DNA from 2 places in the Burkholderia sp. AW33-5 genome. Region 1 is predicted to be linked to the other one. Evidence: riboswitches for the same ligand, from Rfam matches in the RefSeq annotation. Region 1 holds a riboswitch; the other holds the start of a gene.
The links. A riboswitch is a leader RNA that binds a small molecule or an ion and turns the genes downstream of it on or off. The one in region 1 is predicted to bind cobalamin.

Region 2: it holds a riboswitch for cobalamin, as region 1 does, so the genes downstream of both, ACV22V_RS07150 (TonB-dependent receptor domain-containing protein) here and cobA (uroporphyrinogen-III C-methyltransferase) in region 1, are expected to answer to the same signal.

What each region holds. Positions count from the first base shown of each region.
Region 1 is NZ_JBSAXA010000002.1:627,182-630,627, forward strand. Features, by position in the region: gene ACV22V_RS06385 (HoxN/HupN/NixA family nickel/cobalt transporter) at 1-509, opposite strand, end outside; cobalamin riboswitch at 695-957, opposite strand; cobalamin riboswitch at 1,082-1,318, shown strand; gene cobA (uroporphyrinogen-III C-methyltransferase) at 1,489-2,238, shown strand; gene ACV22V_RS06395 (cobalamin biosynthesis protein) at 2,235-2,612, shown strand; gene cobO (cob(I)yrinic acid a,c-diamide adenosyltransferase) at 2,647-3,249, shown strand; gene ACV22V_RS06405 (cobyrinate a,c-diamide synthase) at 3,253-3,446, shown strand, end outside.
Region 2 is NZ_JBSAXA010000003.1:96,359-99,804, reverse strand. Features, by position in the region: gene ACV22V_RS07155 (LysE family translocator) at 1-21, shown strand, start outside; gene ACV22V_RS07150 (TonB-dependent receptor domain-containing protein) at 56-1,984, opposite strand; cobalamin riboswitch at 2,301-2,493, opposite strand; gene ACV22V_RS07145 (helix-turn-helix domain-containing protein) at 2,603-3,446, opposite strand, start outside.

The sequences.
Region 1 (3,446 bases):
TCGAGGTCGGCGTCGACGATCGCCTCGCCGCGGCGGGCCGCGCGAAACGTCCGGTAGACGGAGATCAGGATCAGCAGGTTGGCGGCCGCGAGCACCAGCAGGAAGAACGCCGACACGCTCGTGCTGATCACGCCGCCCCAGGTCTTCATGCTCTCGAAACGCGCGAGCGACGCCGCGGTCAGCGCGACCGCGACCGACATCACGATCACCACCGTCGAATGGCCGAGCGAGAAGAACAGGCCCGCGCCGAGCGGGCTGCGGCCCTCCTGCATCAGCTTGCGCGTGACGTTGTCGATCGCGGCGATATGGTCGGCGTCGACCGCGTGGCGCAACCCGAACACGTAGGCGAGCAGCGCGGTGCCCAGCAGCACGGGCTGGTCGCGAAACGCGACGAAGGCCCAGATCCACGCGCCGACGTTGAAGGCGACGAGCAATGAATAGATCGCGACGATTTTGCCGCGCAGCCCGGATGAGCTGTCGTTGAACAGGCGGAAGAACGAGTCGAGCATGATGCTCCTTTGCGAACGGTCGACATGATGAATGCCAACACGGCCGTCGTCGGCCCCGCCCGCGCCGCCGATCGTTCTTCGCCCCGGCCCGCGCGCGCTGCGGCTGACGGGTCGGCAAAGGAAGCGGGCAGCGTTCGGGCGTCGGGCGTGCTGCGGCCGTGGACGATGCGCCGCCTCCCCGCGGCGCTGAACCCCACGTTCTGGCCGGTATCCGGGCTGACGAACACGCCGCTTCGCCTTCCCGGATGCGCGGCATCCAGTGGCGGTCGTCCGCATGCGGCAGGCATGCGGCGAAGCGGCGCTGCATCGCGCTAAGCGCGATGCGTTCGCTTACCGTTGCGGGGGCAGCACAGGTTGGCTCGACCGCGGTGCAGCCAGGCTCCCTGTTTCCCGTTTAACTGCGCGCGCCGGAGGAGCGCGCGCGAGCACCAAAACGCGTGCGAGTGTAGGCGGCGGTGCGGGGAGCGTCAAGGCGGAACGGGCCGCCGCGGTGCGTTCGGCCCGGCCGCGGCATCGTGCCGGGGGCGCTCGCGGCGCCCGCGGAGCGGGTTCGCGCGGGCCGACCGCTGTGCTATCGTATGCGCCGCGTTCGGTGCTCGCATGCGCATTCCGCGCACGCAGTTAAACGGGAAACAGGAGGCGGAAGTCCGCCCGGCCTGTGCTGTCCCCGCAACGGTACGCCGCCCGCGCGCCGCGGTTCCCCCCGCACGCGCCCAGGCCGCCCGCGATGCCACTGCCCTTCAGCGGGCGGGAAGGCTGCGGCCTGGCAAGCGGCCAGCCCGGATACCGGCCGACGCAAGGGGCGAGCCCGCTGCTCGCCGAACGCCCGATCCGCGGGGGACGGATGGGGTGCGCTTCCCGCCCGCGTTCGCGCGGGCTTCGCCCGATCCATCATGCCTTGCCTGTCCGCCGGCCGCCGATGTGCCGCTCGCCGTCCCCTTTCCACTGCCACGACACGGTGTGCGCCGTGCCGCGTCCGATGAGCCGCGCCTGGCTCGTCGGCGCCGGCCCCGGCGACGCCGATCTGCTGACGCTGAAGGCCGTGCGCGCGATCGCCACGGCCGACGTGCTGCTCGTCGACGACCTCGTGAACCCCGACGTATTGCGCCATGCGCGCGCCGACGCGCGCATCGAGCACGTCGGCAAGCGCGGCGGCCATGCGTCGACGCCGCAGGAGGCGATCGTCGCCGCGATGCTCGCGCACCTGCGCGCGGGCCGCAGCGTCGCGCGGCTCAAGGGCGGCGATCCGTTCGTGTTCGGCCGCGGCGGCGAGGAGCTGCTCGCGCTCGGCGAGGCCGGTTTCCCGGTCGAGGTCGTGAACGGCATCACGGCCGGTATCGCGGCTCCGGCCGCGCTCGGCATTCCGGTCACGCATCGCGGCGACGCGCAGGGCGTGATCTTCGTCACGGGCCACGGCGCGGGTGCCGACGAGCCCGACTGGCGCGCGCTGGCCGCGACGCGCATGACGATCGTGATCTACATGGGCATACGCCGGCTCGACGCGATCGTGGCCGCGCTGCGCGACGGCGGCGTGCCCGGCGGCATGCCGTGCGCGGCGATCGAGAACGCGACGCGCGACGGACAGCGGCACGTGCTCGCGACGCTCGACACCGTCGTCGAACGCGTGGGCGCGACCGGTATCGGTTCGCCCGCGATCGTCGTGATCGGCCGCGTCGCGGCGCTTGCCGACGATCCGGCCGTGCGCGCGGCGCTCGGCGGCCGCGCATGATGCGCGTCGCGCTCGGCGTCGGGTTTCGCGCGGACGTGACGGCCGCGCAACTCGATGCCGCGATCCGCGCGGCGCTGAAGCACTACCCCGATGCCGAGCCGGCCGTCGTCGCGACGCTCGCCGACAAGGCGCGCGCCCGGCCGCTGCGCATGCTGTGCGCACGCCGCGGCTGGCCGCTCGTCGCGTTCGACGCGGCGCAGCTCGCGCAGTGCCCCGAACCGCCATTGAGCGGCCCGTCGGCGGCCGCGCTCGCACGTTTCGGCGTCGCGGGCGTGGCCGAACCGTGCGCGCGGCTCGCGGCGCCGCGGGGCCGGCTGCTCGGCCCCAAATCCATCCTGGGCGGCGTGACGGTCGCGCTCGCCGGCCCGCTCTGAACCCTTTGTTTCGCTTTCGACAGGACGATTCCCGATGAAGACCGATGCCGAATCCCATCAGCGGATGACCGAACGCCGCCGCGCCGGCCATGAAAAAAAGCAGGCCGCCGCCACCCAGGAAAAGGGCCTGCTGATCGTCAACACCGGCAACGGCAAGGGCAAGAGCACGGCCGCGTTCGGCATGGCCGTGCGCGTGCTCGGCCACGGCATGCGGCTCGGCGTCGTGCAGTTCATCAAGGGCGCGCTGCACACGTCCGAGCGCGACTTCCTCGGCGCGGTCGCGCAATGCGACTTCGTGACGATGGGCGACGGCTATACGTGGAACACGCAGAATCGCGACGCCGACATCGCGACCGCGCGCAAGGGCTGGGACGAGGCGCGCCGGATGATCGAAAGCGACGAGTACCGGATGGTGATCCTCGACGAGCTGAACACCGTGCTGAAGTACGAATATCTGCCGCTCGACGAAGTGCTCGCGACGCTCGTCGGGCGGCCGGATTCGGTGCACGTCGTCGTCACCGGCCGGCATGCGCCCGATGCACTGATCGATGCGGCCGACCTCGTCACCGAAATGCGGCTCGTCAAGCATCCGTACAAGGAGCAAGGCGTGAAGGCGCAGCCCGGCGTGGAGTTCTGAGCGATGCCGGCCTGCCCCGCGCTGTTCGTCAGCGCGCCCGCGTCCGACCAGGGCAAGACGTCGGTGACGGCCGGCCTCGCGCGGCTGCACCGGCGGCTCGGCCGGCGCGTGCGCGTGTTCAAGACCGGGCCGGATTTTCTCGATCCGATGTTGCTCGAACGCGCGAGCGGCGCCCCCGTGCATGCGCTCGACCTCGG
Region 2 (3,446 bases), on a different contig from region 1:
CGCGGCGTCGTCTGGTCATGACGCGCGCCGCGGCACCGGCACACCGCGTGCGCGGTCAGAACGTGTAGCTGACCTTGCCGAACGCAGTGCGGCCGAGCGTGTTGTAGCCGTACGCGGTCATGTACTGACGGTCGAACAGGTTCGACAGCGTCGCCGACACCGTCAGGTGCGAATTGATCCTGTACGACGCGCGCAGGTTCACGGTCAGGTACGACGGCAGATACGTCGTGTTGGCCGGGTCGTCGAACGTCGTGCCGCCGTAGTTCAGCGACGCGCCCGTGCTCAATGCGTGCAGGTTGAATTCGTCCCACGTGTGGTCGACGTTGACGCTGACCGTCTGGCGCGGCCGGCGGTTGAGCCAGCTGTCGTTGGTTTCGTCCTGCGGATTCAGGAAACCGACCGCGACGCTCACCGGCGTATAGCGGCCGATCGTGCCCTTGTACGACAGGTCGATGCCGCGGATATGCGAGCGACCGATGTTCATCGGCGAGCGCGTCGCGGGGTTGTAGGCGATCAGGTTGTTGATGCGCGTGTCGTAGATCGCGGCGCTGAACGTGCCGTACGCCGTGTTCGCATCGAGCGCGGCCTCGACCGAATCGCTGCGTTCCGGGTTCAGGTCCGGGTTGCCGTAGCCCGGGTAGTACAGGTCGTTGAACGAGGGCAGGCGGAACGCGTTGCCGTACGACACGCGCGCCGTATAGACCGGCGTGATGGCCCACGACAGCGCGGCGTTGCCGGTGTTCACGGCCTTCCCGGCGATGATCTCGTGCCGCCCCGCGACGAACATCGTGACGCTGCCGAGCGTCGCCGACTGATGCAACGAGAACGCGGAGTCGTTGCGCGTGGGCACGCCGTCCGGCACGTCGACGGGCAGGAAGGCCTGTTCGCGCGTGAAGTCGTACGCGACCTTCGTCTCGCCCGACAGCGGCAGGCCGAACAGCCGGAAGCCGTGTTCCTGATGGGTCAGCGACGTCGACGAACTGATGCGCTGCGAGTTGATCTGGTCGGTCGGAATGGTCGGGTCGCTCGCATACAGGAACTGGCGGTCGTTCGCATAACCGAACGACTGGTCGAACTGGGTGTCGGGCGTGATGTCGAGATGGAACGCGATGCCGGTCGTCAGCTGATGATCGAGCTCGCGATTCGCAAAGCCGGCGTTGTCATAGGACAGGTCGGAGCGGTGATACAGCGCGAACGTCGAGATCGACCAGTTGTCGCGCGCGTAGCCGAGTCGCGCATCGAGGTCCTGCGCGTGATACGGATTGCGGCCGTCCTCGTGCCCGTAGGCGAACGGCCGCGTCGCGTCGATGCCGGCCGTGTTGTAGCTGTGCAGGCCGAGCGTGTAGGTGAGGCCGCCGAGCGCGGCGAGCGGCCCCGTCGACGGCACGGTGCCCGACGTGCGCACCTGCGTGTCGAAGGTCTTGTTCGAGCCGCCGCCGAACGACACGGTCGTCTGGTTCGGCTGGCCTGCCGCGCGGCGCGTGAACAGTTGCACGACGCCGCCCATCGCGTTCGCGCCGAATGATGCGGCGGCCGGCCCCGAGATCACCTCGACGCGTTCGAACGCGTCGGTCGGCAGGTCGGCCCACGGCGCGATGCCGGTCGTCGGCGAGCCGATCCGGATGCCGTCGATGAACACCGCGACCTGATTGGCGGACGAGCCGCGGATGCTCACGGACGCCGACGAGCCGGGGCCGCCGTTTTGCGAGACGGTCACGCCCGGCAGCGTCGCGAGCGCCTGCGTGATGCTCGGGTCGCTCGGCGACAGCCGATCGAGATCGGCGCGCGTGAGCACCTGTGTCGTCGCATAGCGCTGGTCGAACGATTCGGGCAGGTGCCGCGTGTCGGTCACGCTGATCGTCGGCAGGTCGGCGGCTGCGGCGGGTTGGGGCGGCTGCGGGAGCGCCGTGTCGCCGGCGGCATGGGCGATCGGGGCGAACAGCGCCGTGGCGGCGGACGTGGCGAGAAAGTGGCGAAGATTCATGAGGCAATGAGCGTGATCGTGTTGCGGGTACGGCGAGCGTAAGCGGGTGGCGGTGCGTACCGCCCGGATTCGTATCGGTCTATCGCGAGACCGGACGGCTTGGGCGGTCGTCGCGCGGATCGAACGACACGGCACGGCACACGCGTGCGGACACGCCGCGCCCATGGCTGGCGCGACGGCACGACGCTTCCGGCGAGGAAGCGGAGGCGGAAAGACTGGACATCTGAAGGGTCCTGAGGTCGGGCCGTCCATGCAACGGGGGCGACCGCCAAAGGCGGTGCCTGGCGCTCCGGGACACCCCGCCCGGCGCGGCTGCTTGGACCTCGGGTCGATGGCAGGTCTCCTGGCTCGCGGGTCGCTATTCGCACCGGCCTTCCCGGTTTCCCAGTGGCTTGGAGTAGTGCGGATTCGCCGCTCACAGTTGCGGGGGCAGCCGCAGATTCGAGGCGCTGCCTCTCCTGCGTTCCCTTTTGATCCCGTCTCCGGGAACCATCAGCGCGCAAGCGTAATGGCGAGCGCTCCGGCGCGTCAATCGGCGAAGCGCGCGGGGATGCGAAAAAACGTCAGTGCTCGCCGGATTCTTTTCCAAATCCTCGCTTGCGAGACATGAGGACCCCTTTACATCTGAGGAAAGGGCGCGCTGGCCGCGCGGCAATCGCGGCGGAACCGGCTCGGCGCGACGCCCGTCCATCGCACGAACGCCCGCCGGAATGCTTCCTCGCCCGCGAACCCGAGATGCGCGGCGATCCGCGCGACCGGCCAATCGGACTCGCGCAGGCACCGCCGCGCGACGTCGGCGAGACACTGCTCGCGCAACGCGTGATAGCCGCTGCCTTCGGCCGCCAGCCGCCGTCGCAACGTCGCCTCGCTGACGCCGAGCCATGTCGCCAGTTCGGCAAGCGCGGGGAGCGCCTGCTCGCGCGCGAGCGCCGCGTCGAGAAAGCCGCGCACCTGCTGCGCCCATGACACGACGGCCGGCGCCGCATCGATCAGACGAAACGGAAAATCGACGAGGAACGCGGCCAGCTCGCCCGGCTGGCGGATCACGCGGGCATCGAGCCGCGCGGCGTCGAATGCGAAACCATAGGTTTTGCGGCCGACATCGACCGGCGCGTTGAACAGCCCGAGCAGCGGCATCGCGTCGTCGCGGCGCGGATGGCCGAGCCAGACTTCGTCCGGTCGCAGCGGCTGCCCGATCAGCCAGCCGAACAGCTGCAGATAGCAGAACAAGCCCGTCAGGTCGACGAGGCACGCGGCCGGGCTGCGCGTGCGGCGCAGCGAATCCATCCGGAACGTCGCGCGCCCGTCGCGCACCGCGAGCGACAGCGCGCCGGCGCGCGGCGTCAGCATCTCGCAGAATTCGGCCGCGCAGCGGATCGCGTCGGCGAGCGTCGCGCAACTGAGCAGGCAGCGGCACATCAGGTCGACTTCCTGCTTGCGCATCGGCGGATGGCCGTTGCCG